2 regions of the Stenotrophomonas sp. X genome follow, and region 2 is predicted to be linked to the other one. Evidence: predicted binding sites of a transcription regulator. Region 2 holds the regulator's gene; the other holds the start of a gene.
The links. The regulator FliA, encoded in region 2, starts transcription of late flagellar genes. The targets are predictions, from matches to a motif close to TAAAGTTTNNCNNNCNNNGGCCGATAA.
Positions count from the first base shown of each region.

Region 1: the regulator FliA is predicted to act here: its motif matches at 7,767-7,793, upstream of ACZ75I_RS17210 (methyl-accepting chemotaxis protein).

Region 1 covers NZ_CM146756.1:3,742,520-3,753,288, forward strand. Annotated here, with positions in the region: gene mdoH (glucans biosynthesis glucosyltransferase MdoH) at 1-1,677, opposite strand, end outside; gene ACZ75I_RS17195 (TonB-dependent receptor domain-containing protein) at 2,174-4,207, shown strand; gene ACZ75I_RS17200 (hypothetical protein) at 4,268-4,438, opposite strand; gene ACZ75I_RS17205 (DUF2628 domain-containing protein) at 4,653-5,039, shown strand; gene ACZ75I_RS17210 (methyl-accepting chemotaxis protein) at 5,117-7,648, opposite strand; gene ACZ75I_RS17215 (NAD-dependent epimerase/dehydratase family protein) at 7,861-8,754, opposite strand; gene ACZ75I_RS17220 (S41 family peptidase) at 8,853-9,764, opposite strand; gene ACZ75I_RS17225 (MarR family winged helix-turn-helix transcriptional regulator) at 9,815-10,279, shown strand; gene ACZ75I_RS17230 (KGG domain-containing protein) at 10,601-10,769, shown strand, end outside.
Region 2 covers NZ_CM146756.1:1,999,148-2,009,916, reverse strand. Annotated here, with positions in the region: gene flhF (flagellar biosynthesis protein FlhF) at 10-1,638, shown strand; gene ACZ75I_RS09205 (MinD/ParA family ATP-binding protein) at 1,625-2,512, shown strand; gene ACZ75I_RS09200 (RNA polymerase sigma factor FliA) at 2,509-3,252, shown strand; gene cheY (chemotaxis response regulator CheY) at 3,310-3,702, shown strand; gene ACZ75I_RS09190 (protein phosphatase CheZ) at 3,702-4,307, shown strand; gene ACZ75I_RS09185 (chemotaxis protein CheA) at 4,310-6,169, shown strand; gene ACZ75I_RS09180 (flagellar motor protein) at 6,260-7,000, shown strand; gene motD (flagellar motor protein MotD) at 7,002-8,018, shown strand; gene ACZ75I_RS09170 (ParA family protein) at 8,023-8,805, shown strand; gene ACZ75I_RS09165 (chemotaxis protein CheW) at 8,802-10,061, shown strand; gene ACZ75I_RS09160 (STAS domain-containing protein) at 10,351-10,659, shown strand; gene ACZ75I_RS09155 (response regulator) at 10,656-10,769, shown strand, end outside.

The DNA of each region.
Region 1 (10,769 bases), 1.7 Mb from region 2:
CCCCAGGCCACCGTAGCCACGGATCAACGCCATCCACGAGATGCCGCCGTCGTCACGCTGCTGCGCGTCCCAGCCGGAATCGCGCCCGGACAACACTTCGGCCACGCCGCGTGACTGCACGTACATCACCACCGGCGCCATCAGCGCGGCGAGCACGGTTTCCACCAGCATCGATACGAAGGCACGGATCGGACCGCCACAACCGCGGCGGTCGACCGGGTCCAGCAGCATTGCCAGGTAGCCGAGCACCTTGGGCAGCAGCAGCACCGCCATGGTGGCGGCGAACAGGCGCACCACCTGCTCTTCATCCTGTGCGCGCCAGTACACGCTGGGCGACAGGTGCAGCAGGGCGTTGAAATCGATGCCTTCCTGGAACAGCGGGATGGCGATGCCGATCAGCATCAGCATGGCCCACATCGGTGCGGTGAAATAGTGGCCGATGCCGATCAGCATGTGCGTGCGGCTGATCCAGTGCAGCCCGCGGCTGCCAACCACCTTGCCGTGCTGCAGGTTGCCCTGGCACCAGCGGCGGTCGCGCACCAGCAGGTCGGTCAGCGTCGGCGGGCCTTCCTCGTAACTGCCACCGAGGTAGGGCACCATGTGCGCGGCCCAGCCGCCACGACGCATCAGCGCCGCTTCGACGAAATCGTGGCTGAGCACGTGGCCGCCGAACGGCTTGCGCCCGGGCAGCGCCGGCAGGCCGGCGTGGTCGGCGAAGGCACGGGTACGGATGATGGCGTTGTGGCCCCAGTAATTGCTCTCGGCACCGTGCCACCAGGCCACGCCGCGGGCGATCACCGGCCCGTACACGCGGCCACCGAACTGCTGCATGCGCGCGAACAGGGTGCGGCCGCCGATCACTGACGGCAGGGTCTGGATCAGTCCGACGTCGGCGTTGTGTTCCATGCCGGCCACCAGGCGCACGATGCTGTCGCCGGTCATCAGGCTGTCGGCATCAAGGATCAGCATCTGCGGATAGGCACCGCCGAAGCGGCGGACCCAGTCAGCGATGTTGCCGGCCTTGCGCCCGCTGTTGTCACCACGTCGACGATAGAACAGGCGCGTCTGCCCCTCCGGCACACGCTCGCGCAGCTCGGCGAACACCTGTTCCTCGGCAGCGGCGATGTCCTCGCGGCGGGTGTCGCTGAGCACGAAGAAGTCGAAGCGGTCGAGCTGGCCGGTGGCCGCCACCGACTCGTAGATCGCCTGCAGGCCCGCCAGCAGGCGGCGCGGGTCTTCGTTGTAGGTCGGCATCAACAGCGCAGTACGGCTGTGCACGACCGGCAACGGCTTGTCCGGGTCGATGCCGAGCCGATAGCCCCGGTCGAACACAGCGGTCAGGAAGCCGGCCAGGGCGCTGGCAAACGAGAGCGCGATCCAGGCAAACAGGCCGACGAACAGCACCAGCAGGCAGGCTTCGAGCACGCTGATGCCATTGGCCGACAGCACCCGCCACATCATCCGCGTAGCCACGGCGGTCATGCCGAGCGTGCCACCAAACAGGTACAGCCGGCGCAGGCCGATCAAGCGCGGCGAGGTGCGATGCCGCCGGACCTTCAGCGCGCCTTCGCGCAGGGTCTGTTCGGGCATCGGCAACGGCGATTCAGCGGGCAGCAGCGCCCAGCCGGCATCGAGCCGGGGCGTTCCTGCTTCCGCATGGATGGTCTGCACCCCCATCGTCGCTTACTCCGCGCCGTCGGCACGGCCGGCCATCCCGGCCGGGCTGCATGCACCAAGGTTCCCGGCGCGCTTTCCCGGCGCCCGCACTTGTCCTGGCTGTGTCGGCCTCACGCCGCACAGTCGATGTCTGTCACTACCGGAACCCACACGATCTCCAACGGGGCGGAATCGAAAATGCGGCCCAGTCTAGGGCGCAGAATGTAAGCCGGGTGCGAAGGTCTACACCGGGATTTGTCCCCATTCAGCAAATAGCAGGCGATCACGCCAGGGCATGGCCAGATGTCACTGCATCGCCCCCGGTACTGGATCGTAACAAACGCGAACGGTTATCATTTAATCAACCAGGCAGGTCACCGTCCTCCGCACGGCCGCGACCCACCCAGCTGCGCCGGTCCTGACCGCGCACCCGACGACCCACGGAAGGGGGGGCTGCCTGCTGTCTGCCTGCGCCTGCTGCTTCCACCGGGTCACCCCACCTCCCATGGAAGCCGTCATGTCCCTGTCGTCCCGTTCCCGTTCCGCGCGCCTGCCGCGCACCCGCCTGGCCACCGCCTGCCTGCTGGCCCTGCCAGGCCTGGCCGCCGCAGAGGCCGCCGCCGATGCCTCCACCAAGGACCTGGATACCGTGGTGGTCACGGCTTCAGGCAGCCAGCAGTGGATCAAGGATGCCCCGGCCAGCATCAGCGTGATCAGTCGTGAGGACATCGAGCGCCAGCCGGTACCGGACCTGGCCGCCCTGCTCAGCCGCGTACCGGGCGTGACCGGCGGCCTCAGCGCCGTCGGCGAGCAGTCCAAGATCAAGCTGCGTGGCATGCCGTCCAACTACACGCTGGTGCTGGTGGACGGCAAGCGCATGGGCAGCTCGGCCTCGACCAACTATCGCCCCGACCTCGGCCGCCAGGACCTGAACTGGATCTCGCCGGACCAGATCGAGCGCATCGAAGTGGTGCGCGGGCCGATGTCGTCGCTGTATGGCTCCGATGCGATGGGCGGGGTGATCAACATCATCACCCGGCGCATCGGCGACGAATGGAACGGCAGCGCCACCCACAGCTACACCCGCCCGGCTGACGGCAAGCGCGGCGATACCCAGCAGATCGGCGCCACGTTCTCCGGACCGCTGGGCGAACGCTTCGGCCTGCGCATCGGTGCCAACAGCATGCGCCGTGATTCGGACCGCTCCAACGGCGGTGTCTACGGCAACGCCTATGCCGGCGAAAAGGACCGCAACGTCGATGCGCTGCTGCAGTGGAAGCTGAGCGACGCACAGGAACTGTCGCTGGAAGCCGGGCACGGCGTGCAGCAGGCCTTCATCGATGCGTCGCTGGAAAAGCAGGACGAAGGTGCCTGGGGTGCCAGTGAGCTCAAGCGCAGCTCGCTGGCGCTCAACCACGATGGCAAGTGGCGCTTCGGCAATTCGAAGATCAGTGCGTACTGGACCGAGTACAGGAACGACATCGGTGCTGCCGGCCGTTCCGAAGCGACCGATACGATCATCGAGGGCAGCCTGACCACGCCGTTCACCCTCGGCGTTGAACACCAGTTCGCCGCAGGCGGCCAATGGAAGCGGCAGGAGCTGACCAACACCGACACCATCGGCCGCGCGCCGATCGACTATGCCGGCAACGCGGTCAGCGGCTCCACTCTGGACGTGGACACCTGGGCGCTGTTTGCCGAGGACGAGCTGAAACTGCACCGCACCCTGGCCCTGACCGTGGGCGCGCGCCTGGACCATCACGAGCAGTTCGGCGGCCACGTCAGCCCGCGTGTGTACCTGGTGTGGCACCCGGCCGAACAGTGGACGATCCGCGGTGGCGTCTCCAAAGGCTTCCGTGCGCCCAGCCTGACCGAGAACTCGGCCAGTGCCGCTACCCAGTCCGGGGGCCGCGGCTGCACCTCGCTGATCCCGCTGGGCTACACCCGCGGCGGGTGCTACATGGCCGGCAACCCGGACCTGGATCCGGAGACCAGCACCAACCGCGAGATCGGCATCAGTTTCGACAATGACCTGATCGATGTCGGCGTGACCTATTTCCACACCGACTTCCGGAACAAGATCGAGTACGCACCACTGGGCCGGTTCAACGGCATCTGGTGGACGCGCATGAGCAACGTACAGCGCGCGCGCACCCGAGGCATGGAAGGCAACCTCAACGTCCGCTTCGGCGAGCAGTGGCGCTGGCGCACCTCGGCGACCTGGATGAAGGAAGCCAGGAACCTGACCACCGGCCGCAACCTGATCGATACACCGGAGTTCTCCGGCTATTCGTCGCTGGACTGGGCGCCCAGCACGGTGTTTTCCGGCAGCCTGTCGGCGCAGTACACCGGCAGGCAGACCGGCACCGCCACGACCTTCCTCAAGGCCTATACGCTGTATGACCTGACCGCGGCATGGAACGTCAACGAAGTGCTGACCCTGCGCGGTGGCGTCAGCAACCTGGCCGACAAGAAGCTGTATGCGGAAGGCTCCACCGACTACTTCGTCGCCGGGCGCAGCTACTTCCTGAGCATGACCGCGCGGTTCTGACCGGCGGCACGCGCCGTGATCGCGCTGGCGACATGCCAGCGCGATCGACGGTGTTGCGGGTTACTCGCTTTCCAGCGCGGCCGGAGCCGCATCCCGCGTGGCGGCCGTGCGCGCACGGTCCATCGCCACCGCCAGTTGCTGGCGCGCGAGCAGTTGTTGTGCCTGCACCACTTCAGGTGTCGGCAGGAGCACCGGTCCCGGTGCGTTTTCCGGTGTAGCAGGTGTGGTCATGCAACCTCCATGGACATCCCGCCGCCGCACGGGTTCAGCCGGGGCGGCAGCGGAACTGCGCACCCTATCCTAAAAACAAGGCGGGTGGGTGACGGCGCGGCGCTTGGCCGCAGGCGCGGGAACAAGGCAGGCGTCACATTCTTGACGCTAGCGCTTGGATCCTGAATAGGACTTGCCCTATCATGAAAACGTTTTCTCACAGGGATGTTTCCCAATGAATACCACCGACCTGTCCCAGTTCAGCCCGAAGTGGCAGTTCCGCTTCAACTTCTTCCGCCAGCACGGCGCCCCCAAGAACCCCGGCTTCAAGCAGGCCTGGAAGGCACTGTCCTTTGGTGACCGCCTGAAGATCAACCTGAACTTCTTCGCGTTGTTCTTCGGTGCCATCTACCTGCTGATTCTCGGCATGTGGCGCAAGGCACTGGTGGTGATCGGCATCAACATCGCGCTGGCCATCGTCAGCATGTTCCTGCCGGATGTCGTCGGGCGCATGCTGTTCATCGCCATGAACCTGCTGGTCGCCTCCAGCACCAACTACAGCTACTACCTGGAAAAGGTGGAAGGACGGGCCAGCTGGAATCCGTTTGAAGGAATGTTCTGAGCCATCAGACCTGCGCAGGATGCGCGGCAAGGATGCATCCGACGCCCGGCAGCCGCCGGGCGTCTTCGTTTCCGGCATCAAGCCGCGCGGCGGGCCATGCCCTCCGGCTCGGCCTGCAGGCGGAAGCGCGACACCGCCACTGCCAGCTGCTCGGCCTGCTCCTCCATCGCACGGGCGGCGGCACTGGCTTCCTCCACCAGCGCGGCGTTCTGCTGGGTGGTTTCGTCCATCTGCACCACGGTCTGGTTGACCTGCTCGATGCCGGCCGACTGTTCGCGCGACGCGGCCGAGATCTCGGCCATGATCTCGTTGACCCGGCCGACCTGACCGACGATGTCCTGCATGGTGCGCCCCGCACCGTGCACCAGCTGCGCGCCGGCACCGACCTGGGCCACCGAGGCGTCGATCAGCTCCTTGATCTCCTTGGCAGCACCCGCCGAGCGCTGCGCCAGCGCCCGCACTTCACTGGCCACCACTGCGAAGCCACGGCCCTGTTCACCGGCGCGCGCCGCTTCCACTGCGGCGTTCAGCGCCAGGATGTTGGTCTGGAACGCGATGCCATCGATCACCGAGATGATCTCGGCGATACGCTGCGAAGACGCCTCGATCTGCTCCATGGTGTGCACCACCTGGCTGACCACCTGGCCGCCTTCGCTGGCCACGCCCGCTGCGGAACCGGCCAACGTGTTTGCCTGCAGCGCATGGTCGGCATTCTGGCGCACGGTGGAGGTCAGTTCTTCCATCGACGCGGCGGTTTCTTCCAGGTTGGCGGCCTGCTGCTCGGTGCGGCGCGACAGGTCGCTGTTGCCGGCGGCGATCTCACCGGCGGCCAGGCGGATGCTGGCCGCCGACTGCTGGATCTGGCCGACGATCTGGGTCAGCTGCTGCACGGTGCTGTTGGCATCGTCGCGCATCACCGCAAACACGCCGTGGAAGTCGCCCTGCATGCGCGCACTGAGGTCACCGGCGGCGATCGCGCGCAGCAGCGTCGACAGTGCCGCCAGGTTGTGGTCGCTGACCTGCATCATTGTGTTCAGGGTCTCCACCATGCGGCGGAAATCATGTTCGAAGCGCAGTGCATCACCGCGCACGGCGAAGTCACCGGCGGCGGCGGCGGCGGCCAGTTGCTGGATCTGCTCGTTGATCGCCGCCAGGTTGCGCTTGGTGGTGGCCATCGCGGCAGTGAACACCGCCTTCTCGCCCGGGAGCACTTCCATGTCCACGCTGAGGTCGCCCACGGCATAGCGCTGCATCACTTCAACCAGGCGCTGGGTGACCGCATTGCTGGAGGCCACCAGCTGGTTGCTGTCGGCCACCATGCGGCCGTACTCGCCCGGGAAGGCCGCAGCATCCATGCGATAGCTGAGTTCACCGGCATCGTGCCGGCGCGCCATTTCGGCCTGCGCAGCCATCACCGACTGCAACTGCCCACGCATGCCCTGCATTGCGTCCAGCAGGCGCCCCACTTCGTCGTTGCTGCGCGCCGGCAGCGTGCTGTCCAGCTTGCCGGCGGCGACATCTCCGGCCACGCGTACCGCTTCGGCCAACGGGCGGATCGCCAGGCGGCGCAGCAGCACGTAGACGCCGGCGCTGAGGGTCAGCGCGGCGATCACGCCGACCAGCAGGGTCAGCCACAGCAGCTGGCGTGCCTCAGACACGATCACCGCATGCGGCATCACCACGCCCAGCGCGAAGCGTTGCGGGGCGTCGCCCACGCGCAGCGGCACATACACGCGTACATTGCCGGCTGCGTCGGGGCTGAAGGCCTCGAACGGACGGTCGGCGGCGATGTCGGCCAGCATGCTGCGGGTCAGGGCATCGTTGCGCGGCTTGCCGATCTCGGCGGCATTGGCCGAGGCCAGCACCACGCCCTTGGGCGACAGCAGTTCGACGCGGCCAGCCCCCATCGGCTTCAGCGTTGACAGGTGCTTCTGCAGCGCTGCCAGCGAGAAGTCGACGGTGAACACGCCCAGGAATCTGCCGTTCTCGATGATCGGCGTGCTCAGGGTGCTCATGAGCACCTTCTGGCCGGCGATGTCATAGGCGTAAGGTTCGCTGACCTTCGGCAGCTTGTCGCGGCTGGGCACCATGTACCAGTCACCGGAACCGCTGGCAGTCTCGGTGTAGTCGGTCATCACCGACTGCTGCGGTTTGCCGTCTTGCCAGGCCCAGTAGCTCATGTAGCGGCCGGTGGCATCGTGTGCTTCGGTATTGACGAACTCCGCATCCTTGCCGTCGAAGGCATCGGCCTCCCACATGGTGCTCTTGCCCAGCCATTGAGGATGAGCACGCAGCTGTTCGCCGAGCACCGCCGCCAAGCTGGCGCGGTCGGGTATATCACCACGGGCACGCTGGGCCAGCACGGCCTCGACCATGGCGTCATTGCTGGCGAAAGCGGTGCCCAGATCAGCCGCCACCTGGCGCGCCTCAGCGTTGGCCTCGCTGGTCATGGTCTGGCGCGAGGCGCTGATCAGACTGGCGCTGGCCTGCCGGTAGATCAGGAAGGCGGTCAGGCCGAAGCACAGCAGCGCGATCACGGCGGTGCCCAGCATCAACTTGTGGGCGATGCTGCCCGGGCGTTGGGCAGCGGCAGAGCGGGAAGAAGACATGGGAGGGTCCGCAAGGCAGTTCAGGACGACCGGCACCACGAGGGCACCGCGCAGGCGCGCGATCCGTCGCGCAGGCCACCGGCCGCCGGGGCGCGCCCGGCGCTGGAAGCGCACTGGGTTAGCGGCCGCCCGCCAACGAGGTTGAGGCGGTCGGCCTGCACATTCCTGAATCCGCTCAGGGTCGGCTCAACGCTCCCCCTCTCGCGATGCCCTCACTCGGCCACGCGGTCCTTGATCCACTGTGCCCGCGGCAGTACCTCGATGCTGCCGACGGCATACTGCTGAAGCACGTCGTCCGGCCCGAAGCACGGTTGCCAGCCCAGCTCGCCGCGCAGGCGGGCACTGTCGTAGACACGGTCGATGCTCAATGGCAGCGGCCAACCACGGCGTTCGAACTCGGCCAGCAGCTGCGGCGCGCGACGGGCCAGCACGCTGCGCGGGTGGGTGGCCAGTTCCAGGCAGTCCTCGCGCCGGAACGGCGTCGGTGCGCAGGCGAGATAGCGCGCGAACCGGGCGCCTTCGTCGAGCAGCAGTGCAGCATGTGCGCTGGCCACATCGCGGGCGTCGATGCCGCGATGCAGGCGGAACATCGCCATCCGTTCGGGCGGTTCCGGAAAACACCGGCCCATGCGCAGCACGCGAACGCTGAAGCCCGGCGTGGCGGCGGCTTCGGCCAGGGTCTCTGCCTGCAGCTTGGTACGGTGGTAGATCGTGCGCGGCAGCGGCTCGGTGTCTTCGTCGATCCAACGGCAGCCACCGGCCACCACGGCATGGCCATACAACGCAGTGGTGCTGGTCAGCACGAAGCGCCGTGCACCGGCTTCGCGTGCCGCCTGCAGCAGGTGTGCGGTGGCCTCCACGTTGATCTGCTGGAACACCGCATCCGGCACCAGGCCGACATGCGGGGCATGCAGGGCCGCGGTATGGATGACCGCATCCACGCCCTGCACCGCGCGCGCGACGGCCTGCCGATCGCTGACATCGGCAATGATGCGCGTGGTGGCAAACGGACTGCGGTCCAGCCCCACCACTTCGTGGGCAGCCGCCAACGCACCGAAGATCGCGCGCCCGATGCGGCCGGAACTGCCGGTCAACAGAATCTTCATTGAGTCCATTCACTCGAAGCGCCCGGGAACTACCGGGATGCTTCGATTCTAGGCATGCAATCGCGCATCCGCGATAGGACAGCCATGCAATCGTGCGTTCATCTTGACGACTTCGCAGGCGCCAGCAGTTGCCGCGCGATGAACAGCGGATCGTCGCCGCCGGCCACATCAGGCCTCACGCCAGTACGTTCCCAGTTTCCACCGGTGCGCAGATTGATGGGTTGCCGGTCGGGAATACTGATCTGATAGCCATCGGGCAGCAGCACAGGATCACCAAACATATGCGCGGCACCGCCACTGCGCGTACCGACAATCCGCGCGCGGCCCAGTGCCTGCAGCGAATAGGCGACGAACTCGGCCGCCGAACCGGTTCGGCGGTCGATCAGCACCACCAGCGGTTTCAGGTACGCAGGCAGGTTGGCAGGCGGCAGCGGGACCGGCGTGCGCCGGCCGCGCTGGTCCAGCTGCTGCACCGCATCGATCTTCGCGTCCAGCAGCGTGCGTACCAGCAGGTCGGCACTTGCATCGTCGCCGCCCCCGTTCTGGCGCAGATCCAGCACCAGGCCATCGGTGTCGGCCAGCAGGGCAAGGGCCGCAGCGAACTTCGGGCGCGCCAGATCCAGCGGATAGAAGGTACTCAGCCGCAGGTAGCCAATGTTGCCCTCCATCACCCGCACCTCGCGCACGCCGGCACCATTGCTGCGGGCATCGGCGCGCCAGGCCATCAACCAATCGTCCTGGCCGGCCGCTGCGTCCACGCGTTCAACATGGAAGTGGCCATCGAACATGTCCAGGTCCTGGTTCAGGCGTGCGCTGAATGCAACCGGATCCGAACAGCTGTCCGCAAAGCGCTGCTGCACCGACCAGGTGCGCAGGGCATCGGCGATACGGGCGCCCTCCGCCTCGTCAAGGTACTGCGCCTGCACGGCGGTGGCCGCCGCGCGCAGCACTTCGTCCTGCGCCGGGCAGGCCCCTGCCAGCAACGCAACGAGCATCCAGGACACGGCCATCAACCACCTCCGCGTTGAAGATATATAAGCGCTTATATATCATCCCGGTCATGGATCTCCAACACGCCACGCTCGGCACGTTGCTGCGCGCCCTGCTCGACCAGCTGGACCCGGCGGTCGAGCAGGCCTACCGGGACCTGCAACTGGACTACCGGCCCCGCTACACACCGGTGCTGCGCACGCTGATGGCGCAGGGCCCCTGCCGGATCAAGGACTTGGCATCGGCCTGCGGGCTCAGCCATTCGGCGCTCAGCCAGACCGTGGCGGCGATGGTGCGCGATGGTTGGCTGCACGCGTCCAGCGGCGACGATGGACGTGAACGCATCCTGCAGTTGAGCCCCCGCGCACAGCGCGCGATGCCTGCGCTGCAGGCGCAATGGCAGGCCACCGCGCGTGCGGCGCGCAGCCTCGATACCGATCTGGGGCAGCCGCTGGAGCAGGTACTACGCGACGCCCTTGCAGCGCTCGCACAGCGGCCCTTCGCGCAGCGCCTGCAGGACGCCCGCCGGCGCTGAAGCCTTGCTGCTCTGCGGCCATTCCGATTTCGCTGAGGAAGGTCCAGCCGCCGTTTGCCCAGGCGCAGCTCCAGCGTGCGGCACTGCGCGGCCAAAGGGTCTGTATTGCCGAGCACGTACTCCTCTTCGGTCGAGCCCATCACGCCGGCCTGGGTGAAGGGTGCAGTTCGTCCTAGCCACGCAGGGCGATGCGCGCAGCGGCGTACCTGCGCCGTGAAAAGCAGTACGGTGCGGCGTGAAGGCAGCCGCACCGGTGCGGACACTCCGTTAGCCGGGCACCGGCAAGGATGAGCTTCCCTTCCATGCAACGGGAGCCTTCCCATGGCCGACCATCACCACGGCACTTCCCATCGTGGCTTCGCCTCGATGGACCAGGACAAGCAGCGCGCGATCGCCGCAAAGGGAGGACGCGCCGCGCATGCGTCCGGCAATGCACATGAGTTCAGCCCGGCCGAGGCACGCGTGGCCGGCCGCAAGGGCGGCGAGGCGA
Region 2 (10,769 bases):
GACCACAGCATGAAAATCAAACGATTCGTCGCCGCCGACATGCGCTCGGCCATGAACCTGGTGCGCAAGGAGCATGGTCCTGACGCCGTGATCCTGTCCAACCGCCGGATCGAGGAAGGCATCGAGATCGTTGCCGCCGCCAACTATGATGAAAGCGCCGTGCAGCGTGCGCTGGAAGCCTCGCGCCGTGACGTTGCACCGCCGCCGGCACCCAAGCCGCGCACCGCCGCCGACGCGGTGATCGCCGCCGTCACCCGCCGCCGCAGCAGCACCCCGGCACCGGAACCGGTTGCCGCCACCACCTCGGCGGTGGCCGCCCTCGCCCGTGCAGCAGTGGGCGCTACCGGCCGCACCCTCGACAGCGCCGACGAGATCGTGCCGACCCGCGGCAGCACCGGCTTTGCCGCCACGCTGGCACGCGCCGCCGTCAATGAACCGGCACTGCCGGACCAGATCTTCGCCCCGTTCGCCGAGGCCATCGTTGCTCCGGCGCCGGCACCGGCCGTCGTCGCGCCGGCCAACCGCGCCCGTTTCCAGATCGATCCGCCGCACCAGGCACATCACGAAAGCGTGGCGCCGGCGGTGCAGCCGCCGCCGCTGCCGACCGCAGCCCTGTCTGAAACGCAGCCGGAGGTCGCCGTCAGCGAACCGGCGTTGGCCGATGCCACCGTCGAAGCCGCGCCGACGCCGACGCTCGCCCCAGCCCCGGTCCTGACCGTGGTCGCCCAGGACGACGCCGAGATCCGCCAGCTGCGCCAGGAAGTGGCCGGCATGCGCCAGGTGATCGAGCGCGAAATGAACCGCTTCACCGACGAGCGCCTGCGCGGCTGCCCGGTGCGCGCCACCGCGCTGGACCTGATGGACGAGTACGGCTTCGATGCTGGCCTGGCCCGCGACGTCGCCATGCAGATTCCGCTGGAGACCGAGGCGCACCGAGGCCGCGGCCTGATGCTGGGGCTGATCTCGCGCAAGCTGCCGATTGCCCCGGTCGACCCGCTGGAGGAAGGCGGCGTGATCGCGCTGGTGGGCCCGACCGGCGCCGGCAAGACCACCACCATCGCCAAGCTGGCCTCGCGGTTCGCCGAGAAGCACGCGCCGCGTGACGTGGCTCTGGTCACCACCGACACCACCCGCATCGGCGCCCGCGAGCAGCTGTATGGCTACGGCCGGCAGCTCGGCATCGCCGTGCACGAGGCCAACAGCGGCACCGACCTGGACCAGCTGCTGGAACGCCTGAAGGACTACAAGCTGGTACTGATCGACACCGCCGGACTGGGCCCGCGCGACCGCGCGCTGGCCGCCCAGCTGCAGTGGCTGCGCGCCGCGCGCCAGGTGCGCACCCTGCTGGTGCTGCCGGCCAACACCAGCTTCGGCGACATGGACGAGGTGGTCCGCCGCTTCGGTGCCGCCAACCTGCAGGGCCTGGTGCTGAGCAAGCTGGACGAAACCGGCCGCTTCGGCAACGCCCTGTCGGTGGCCGTGGACCACGCCCTGCCGATCACCTGGGTGACCGACGGCCAGGACGTTCCGGACGACCTGCACCGGGCCAGTGCGGCCAATCTCGTACTTCGCCTTGAAGATTTGCGCCGAGCGGCCGATATGCCCTGCAACCCGGAGTTGAACCATGCCGTCGCGTGAGTACGCCAAGCTGACCAAGACCTTCCCGCTGTCGGCCACCCGCAGCGAGCCGCTCGGCCCTGTGCGCACCATCGCCGTGACCGGCGGCAAGGGCGGCGTGGGCAAGACCAACGTGTCGGCCAACCTGGCCGTGGCGCTGGCCGGCATGGGCAAGCGCACGCTGCTGCTGGACGCCGACCTCGGCCTGGCCAACATCGACGTGATCCTGGGCTTGAACCCCACCTATACGCTGGCCGACCTGGTTGCCGGCCGCTGCTCGCTGGACGACGTCATCGTCGAAGGCCCGAACGGCGTGCTGGTGGTCCCGGCCGCGTCCGGCCGCCGGCACATGGCCGAGCTGGCCCCGGCCGAGCACGTCGGCCTGGTCAACGTGTTCTCCGAGCTGGAACGCGAGCTGGACATCATGGTGGTGGACACCGCCGCAGGCATCACCGACGGCGTGCTGACCTTCTGCCAGGCCGCGCAGGACACCGTGGTGGTGGTCTGTGACGAGCCGGCGTCGATCACCGACGCCTACGCGCTGATCAAGGTGCTCTCGCGCGAACGTGGCGTGGACCGCGTCCAGGTGGTGGCCAACATGGTGCGCGATCCCAACGAGGGCCGCGTACTGTACGAGAAGCTGACCCGCGTCTGCGAGAAGTTCCTCGCCGATGTCTCGCTGAACTACCTGGGCTGCGTGCCGCAGGATGACTGGCTGCGCCTGTCGGTGCAGCGCCAGCAGCCGGTGGTGAAGGCCTACCCGTCCAGCCCGTCCGCACTGGCGATCACCGAGATCGCGCGCCGCACGGCCCGCTGGCAGGCGCCGACCGAACCACGCGGCGGCGTCGAGTTCTTCCTCGAACGCATCCTCAAGCAGCGCGGGGTGGCGGCATGAAAGGCGCGGCCCAGTACAGGGAAGTCCAGCGCTCGGCGGCCAACGACGTCATCGCCCAGCACTCGGACCTGGTGCGGCGCATCGCCCACCATCTGGCCGCGCGCCTGCCGGCCAGCGTCGAAGTCGACGACCTGATCCAGGCGGGCATGATGGGCCTGATCGAGGCGTCGCGCAGCTACGACGCCGACCAGGGCGCCTCGTTCGAGACCTATGCCTCGATCCGTATCCGTGGCTCGATGATCGACGAGATCCGCCGTGGCGACTGGGTGCCGCGCTCGGTGCACCGCCGTGCACGCGATGCTGCGGCCACCATCCGCCGCCTGGAACAGAGCAGCGGCCGAGCCGCCAGCGCCACCGAAGTGGCCGCCGCGATGGAGATGCCACTGCCCGAGTACCTGCGCCTGATGGAAGACGCCGCGCGTGGCCAGGTGCTGAGCCTGGAGTCGCGCATCGAGGACCAGGGCGAGCTGGACACGGTCGCCCAGGGTAGCCCGACCCCGCAGCAGGTACTGGAGCGCAGCGAGTTCGGCCGCGAGCTGGGCAAGGCCATCGGCCATCTGCCCGAGCGCGAACAGCTGGTGCTCTCGCTCTACTACGAGCAGGAACTCAACCTGAAGGAGATCGGCGCGGTGCTCGGCGTGAGCGAGTCGCGGGTCTGCCAGATCCACGGCCAGGCCGTGCTGCGCCTGCGCGGCCGGCTGAAGGTATTCGAGGCCGTCGACGCCGGCCTCGAAGAATGAACATCCCCGAGGCAGCTGCCCCCGGCCGCCCGGAATGAACAACAAAGGAACTCTGCTTTGAACAAGAACATGCGCATCCTGATCGTCGACGACTTCTCGACCATGCGTCGCATCGTCAAGAACCTGCTGGGCGATCTGGGCTTCACCAACACCGCCGAAGCCGAGGACGGGCATGCCGCGCTGTCGCTGCTGCAGAGCCAGCCGTTCGATTTCGTGGTCACCGACTGGAACATGCCGGTCATGACCGGCATCGAGCTGCTCAAGGCGATCCGTGCCGATGCCAAGCTGAAGACCCTGCCGGTGCTGATGGTCACCGCCGAAGCCAAGCGCGAGCAGATCATCGAAGCGGCCCAGAACGGCGTGAACGGCTACATCATCAAGCCGTTCACCGCGCAGACGCTGGAAGAGAAGCTCGGCAAGATCTTCGAACGCCTGGCGGCCAGCGCCTGATGGACACCACGGTCGACAAGAATGCCCTCGCCCTGCGCCTGCAGGAAGCACTGGACGCACTGGAGTCCGGTGACGAAACCGCCTGGCGGCAACGCATCGACGGGCTGGTCGCGCTGCGCACGCAGCCGATGATGAGCGGCCTCTCGCGGCTGGCCCGCGAGCTCGGGCAGGCCCTGGGTGAACTGCCGACCGTACCCAGCGAGGCCGGCGAACTGGACGATGCCTGCGCACGCCTGGACCACGTGGTGGCGATGACCGAACAGGCGACGCACCGCACCCTGGACCTGGCCGAGGAATGCCGCAGCCTGACCGAACAGCTGCGCGCCGAAGGCCTGCAGCCGGGCCAGGATGCGCAGCTCGAGCGCATCCGCCACAACCTCACCGAGATCGCCCTGACCCAGAGCTACCAGGACCTGACCGGGCAGATCATCCGTCGCGTGGTCGGCATCGTCCGCCGCGTGCACGAGGGCTTCGGCGCGCTCGGCCTGCCGCCGGAACAGCATCGCACCGATCCGGAACTGGCCGGGCCGGCACTGAAGGGACTGGACCGCCACGCGGTCTCGCAGAACGACGCCGACGACCTGCTGTCGGACCTGGGGCTGTAAGCATGAGCGCGGTATCCGACGACATCACTGCCGATTTCATCATCGAGGCGCAGGAAATCCTGGATCGCCTGGGCGAACAGCTGGTGTCGCTGGAGCAGGCACCACAGGACACCGAGCAGCTCAACGCGGTGTTCCGGGGCTACCACACGCTCAAGGGCGGCGCCGGCTTCCTCGGCGTCACCGCCATGGTCGAGTTGTGCCACGCCGCCGAAGAAGCGCTGGGCATCGCGCGCGCGGGCCAGGCCGTGCTGCAGGCCCATCACTTCGATGCCGCCCAGCAATCGCTGGACTACCTGCAAGCGATGCTGGATGCAGTTTCCTCCGGCACCGAGCCGGGCTATGCGCCGCCGGAGCTGATCGCCCAGTTCGACATGCACGGAGGCGCCACCGCGCCGGCCGCCCCGACCGCCGTAGCGGCGGCCGGTAGCGGCGACCTGATCACCGACGACGAATTCGAGGCCCTGCTCGACCAGCTGCACGGTGGTAACGCGCCGACTGCGGTCGCGCCGGCAAAGAAGGCTGACGACGGCCTGATCAGCGAAGACGAGTTCGAAGCCCTGCTCGACCAGCTGCACGGTGGCGCCGCACCCGGCGCCAAGCCCATCGCTGCGGTAGCGCCCGCACCGATCGCGGCACCACGCCCACTGGCCGCACCGGCCGCACCGGCAACTGCAGCGGCGACCAAGCCGGCCGCCAAGCCGCTGGCCGAAGCCGAACATACCGTGCGCGTGGACACCAAGCGCCTGGACGCGATTGTCAATCTGATCGGCGAACTGGTGCTGTCACGCAACCGGCTCAAGACCCTGCGTGCGCGCCTGCGCGACGAGGAACTGGACCGCGCCGTGTCGACCCTGGACATCGCCACCGCGCGCCTGCAGTCGGCGGTGATGCGTACCCGCATGCAGCCGGTGGGCAAGGTCTTCTCGCGCTTCCCCAAGGTCGCCCGAGACGTTGCCCGCTCGCTGAAGAAGGAAGTGGACCTGGAGCTGATCGGCGCCGAGACCGAGCTCGACCGCAACCTGGTCGAAGCGCTGGCCGACCCGCTGGTGCACCTGGTCCGCAACGCCATCGACCATGGCGTGGAAATGCCCGATCTGCGCGAAGCACAGGGCAAGCCGCGGATGGGCCATGTACGCCTGTCGGCCCAGCAGGAAGGCGACTACGTCAGCATTGAAGTGCAGGACGACGGTGCCGGCATCGATCCGGAGAAGCTGCGCGCGAAGGCGCGTGAGAAGGGCCTGATCGATCCGGAAGCTGCCGCCCGCCTGAGCAGCGAGGAGTGCCTGCACCTGGTGTTCCTGCCTGGCTTCTCGACCAAGCAGCAGGTCACGGATATCTCCGGCCGTGGCGTTGGCATGGATGTGGTGCAGTCGCGCATCCGCGAACTGAGTGGCCAGATCCAGATCCAGTCCGAGCTGGGCCGTGGCAGCCGCTTCCTGATCCGCGTGCCGCTCACCCTGGCGATCCTGCCGACCCTGCTGGTGCAGGCCGGCGAGGACGTCTATGCACTGCCGCTGGCGCGCGTGATGGAAGTGCTGCACGCGCCGCGCACCTCGCTGGGCTGGTTCGATGGCCGCGCCGTGCTCGACCGTCGTTCGCATACGCTGCCGCTGGTCGATCTGCGCCAGTGGCTGGATGTGACGCCCGCCACGTCGACCCTGCTGACCATCGTCGTGCTGCAGGCCGGTGAAGCGCGCTTCGGCCTGGTCGTGGACCAGGTCCGCGGGCGCGAGGAAGTGGTCATCAAGCCATTGCCGAAGGCCCTGCGCGGCCTGCGCGGTTACGCCGGTGCAACCCTGATCGGCGATGGTCGCATGGCGCTGATCCTGGATGTGGACGGCCTGCGCAGCCCGCACGACTGACCCACTTGCTGAACCCGTAAAACCGTGAAGTCGCACCAGTAGCCCGTACCGGTGTCTCAAGTCCCATTCATACAAGCCGATACCGGATCCATGGATAGACTCAGCCTCATTGGACTCTTTCTCGCCCTGGCCTCGCTGGTCGGCGGCAGCATCCTCAAGGGCGCCGGCCTGGCGTCGCTGTGGTCGCCTGCGGCGTTCGTGATCGTCATCGTCGGCACCGTCGCTGCGATCCTGCTGCACACCTCGCCGGCGGTGTTCAAGCATGCGTTCAGCATCGTGCGCTGGGTCGTGCGTCCACCGCACAGCGACCGCCGCGAGCTGATCCAGCAGATCGTCGAGTGGAGCAACATCGCCCGCCGCCAGGGCCTGCTTGGCCTGGAATCGCAGGTGGAAGCACAGCAGGACCCGTTCCTGCGCAAGGGCCTGCAGCTGCTGGTGGACGGCGTCGAGCCCGAATCGATGCGGCACATGCTGGAAATCGAACTGGGCAGCCAGGAGCACCAGGACCAGGCCGGCGCCAAGGTGTTCGAAGCAATGGGCATCTATGCACCGACGCTGGGCATCATCGGTGCCGTGCTGGGCCTGATCGCAGTGATGAAGAACCTGGCCGACCCGAGCAAGCTCGGCCACGGCATCGCCGCCGCGTTCACCGCCACCATCTACGGCATCGCTTCGGCCAACCTGCTGTTCCTGCCGATCGCCGCCAAGCTCAAGAGTGTGATCTCGCACAACACGCGCGACCGCGAAATGGTCATCGAAGGCCTGATCTCGATCGCCCAGGGCGAGAACCCGCGCAACATCGAAACCAACCTCTCCGGCTTCCTGCACTGACATGGCCCGCCGCAAGCACCACGAAGAGCACGCCAACCACGAAGCATGGGCGATCCCCTATGCGGACTTGATGACGCTGCTGCTCGCCTTCTTCGTGGTCATGTATGCGATCTCCTCGGTGAACGAGGGCAAGTACCGGATCATGGCCGACGCGCTGACCGATGCCTTCGGTGGCGCACCGCGCACCATCAACCCGGTGCAGGTGGGCAACAAGCAGGTGCAGGGCGGCGGCTGGGACAGCCCCTCGGTGATCAAGTCCGGCACCAAGATCGGTCCCTCCGCGCCGGCGCCCTCGCACGACCCGACCCTGCTGCCGTCGATGGCCTCGCAGATGCGCATGCCGGTGTCAGTGCACAACCAGGAGCAGATCGCCCGTGCCGAGCGCCAGCTCAACACGATTGCCGATCGCCTCACCGCCGCACTGGCGCCGCTGATCGACCGCGGCATGATCAGCGTGCGCCGCACCGAACTGTGGATCGAAGTCGAGATCAACAGCGATATCCTGTTCCCTACCGGCTCGGCCGCGCTGGACGTGCATGCGCGGCAGACCCTGGCCAGCCTGGCCGAGGTGCTGCGCGACGTGCCCAACAGCGTGCGCGTGGAAGGCCACACCGACAACGTGCCGATCGCCACCGCCACTTTCCCGTCGAACTGGGAACTGTCGGCCGGGCGCGCCGCAAGCGTGGTGCACCTCTTCGCCGACCAGGGCGTGCAGCCGTCGCGGCTGGCGATGGTCGGCTATGGCCAGTTCCGCCCGCGCGAAGAGAACGACAGCGCGCAGGGCCGCAACCGCAACCGCCGGGTGATGGTCATCATCCTGGCCGACACGTCGCACTCGGTGGATCCGCTCGGCCAGCGCCTGAACGCAGCCACCGGCGCCACCGACAGCACCGTCACCGAACAGGCCGCCGCAACTCCGGCCAGCGCCCCCACCTCCCCCATCGCACCGGTGAAGTTGCCGCCGGTGCCGGCTGGCAGCCGCGTCGGCGCCGCCGTTCCCCCGGCAATGAAGGAGTAATCCGATGCGCATCTGGGCAGTCGCCAACCAGAAGGGCGGAGTCGGCAAGACCACCACCACCCTCGCCCTCGGCCGCGGCCTGGCCGCGCTCGGCCATCGCGTGCTGCTGATCGACCTCGATCCGCATGCCTCGCTCAGCCGCGCCTTCGGCGTGCCGGTGGACCCGCCGCCGGCCGGCGTACTGGAACTGTTCGGCACACCGCCAGCGGACCTGTCCGGCCTGTGCCATGCCAGCAACATCCATGGCCTGGACTACGTCTGCGCACAGTCGGCGCTGGCCACGCTGGAACGCCGCAGCGCCAACCAGCCCGGCCTCGGCCTGGCCCTGCAGAACGCGCTGGCGCGCCACCAGGGCCAGCACGACTACATCCTACTGGACTGCGCACCGACCCTCGGCCTGCTGATGATCAATGCGCTGGCCGCAGCCGACCGTCTCATCATTCCCACCCAGGCCGAGCCACTGGCCCTGCACGGCCTGGATGGCATGGTCCGCACCGGCGAGATGGTCGAGCGCTCGCGCCGCCGCCCGCTGCCGATCTCGATCCTGCCGACCCTGTTCGACCGCCGCACCCGCGCCGGCAACGAGTCGCTGCGCACCATGCAGGATCGCCACGGCAACCGCGTGTGGGAAGACGCCATTCCGATCGATACCCGCATCAGCAACGCCGCCGGGCTGACCCTGCCGAGCGCTGGCGAGGACTACCCGGGCCGTGGCCTGGCCGCCTACCGGCGCGCCTTGAACTGGATCCTCGGCGAGGATGCCCGCGCCCTGGAGCAGGCCGCATGAACAGTACCGGCATCCTTGACGACTACCTGGACGAACTGCTGGGCGAGGCGATGGTCGCGCCGCCGCCTGCCGTTCTGCCGCCCGCAGGCGCCGGGCCAGGCCCGGCGATCGAAGCAGTCGCCGAACGCGAACCGACCTGGGACGACCTGCCGGCCGAAGTGATCTACGAAACCGAAACCATCGCCGCCGCGCCGAGCGGGGACAGCGCTGCGCTGGAAGCCGCCTTCGAGAGCGCCGCACCACCCACGCGCGAACCCACCTGGGATGACCTGCCCGCCGAGGTGATCTACGAAACAGAATCCGTCGCCGCCGCGCCAAGCCCGGACGACGCGGTGCTGGAAGCGGCCTTCGAGAGCGCTGCCGCTTCCGCTAGCGCTGGGCCGGGTCCGGCGGGAGAAGCGGTTTCCGAACGCGAGCCGACCTGGGATGACCTGCCTGAGGAAGTCATCCACGAAACCGCGTCGGCACCCGCCGTCGTTGCAAACGCCGGTCCGGAACCTACCTGGGACGACCTGCCGGACGAGGTGATCTACGAGACCGATCCGGCCGACAGCCATCGCCTCGCCCACACCGACAGCCCCGGCCTGCAGGCCGCGTTCGAGGCGGCCGCCGGTGGCGAAGACGTAGCCACGCCACCGCCGGCCGTGGTCGCAGCACCGGTGGCCCCGACGGTTGCACCTGCAGCCCCGGCCCCGGCGGCGCGCACCGCCACTCCGCCGCCGCGCGTCGCCGCCGATGCCCCGGCAGGCAACCGTCCCGGCACCTGGCAGGAGCTGCAGGCGCAGGCCCACCAACCGGCCCGCAGCCCGCACCCGCAGAACCGTCGCGCCGGTGAACGCACTTCGCGCTGGCTGCGCCTTCGCTGCGGCACCCAGGCCTATGCGCTGGAACTGCTGAAGGTACAGGAAGTGGTGCTGCCGGTGCCCCTGCTGCCGCTGCGTGGCACTGCAGCGGCCATGCTCGGCATCATGAACCTGCGCGGCCAGGTGGTCCCGGTGATGGATCTGGGCCTGCACCTGGGCGCCGCCGCCGCCGAGGACGACGCGCAGACCCGCATCGTGGTCCTGGAGGAGGACGGCGAGACCATCGGCCTGCGCGTGTCAGCGGTCGAAGATGTCGCCAACCTCACCGATTCGCAGATCGAACCGCCCGATACCGCGCGCATCTGCCAGATCTCAAACGACCTGTTCCGCGGCGTGGCCCGGGTCAGCCAGCGGCCGATGATCCTGCTCGACGCCACCCGGCTGTTGAGCTGAGCCACCAGGAAAAAGGGGACGGAGGGGATTAAGTCGCAAGTGGCTCGGCGCTTTGCACCGAAGCGGTGCCTGTCGGGGACGCAAGGAGTTGATCCGTTGGATCAACACCTTACGTCCCCACTGCGCGGTCACCGTTGCCGAGGGGACTGCAGTAGAGCCAGCTCGCTTGCGACTTGATCCCCTCCGTCCCCTTTTGGACAGCGACCGCATCGACGTACCGCGTCGATTCTTCTAAAGAACCCCACCGGGGTGCCGTTATGGATCACGGAACCGTTTGTCCGGAGCAACGATGAGCACTGTCGAACTGGGTGGGGATCTCGGCATCGAGAGCACTACCGAGCTCAAGAACCGCCTCGCCCCCCTCGTGGAGCAGGCTGGCGAGCTGACCCTGGATGCCAGCCAGGTCGCCCGCATCCACACGGCCGCCGTGCAGGTGCTGTGTGCGTTCGTGCAGGCCCGCCGCGAGGCAGGCCTGGGCACCGGCTTCCACGGTTGCACTGCAACCTTCAGTGACGCCGCGCGCCTGCTGGGCGTCACCCAGGCCCTGGGCCTGGACGTAACCCATGACAACCTGAAATCTGTGGAGAACGCTGCATGAGCGCACGTATCTTGGTGGTGGACGATTCGGCGTCGATGCGCCAGATGGTGTCCTTCGCCCTCACCTCGGCCGGTTTTGCCGTCGAAGAAGCTGAAGACGGCGCGGTCGCG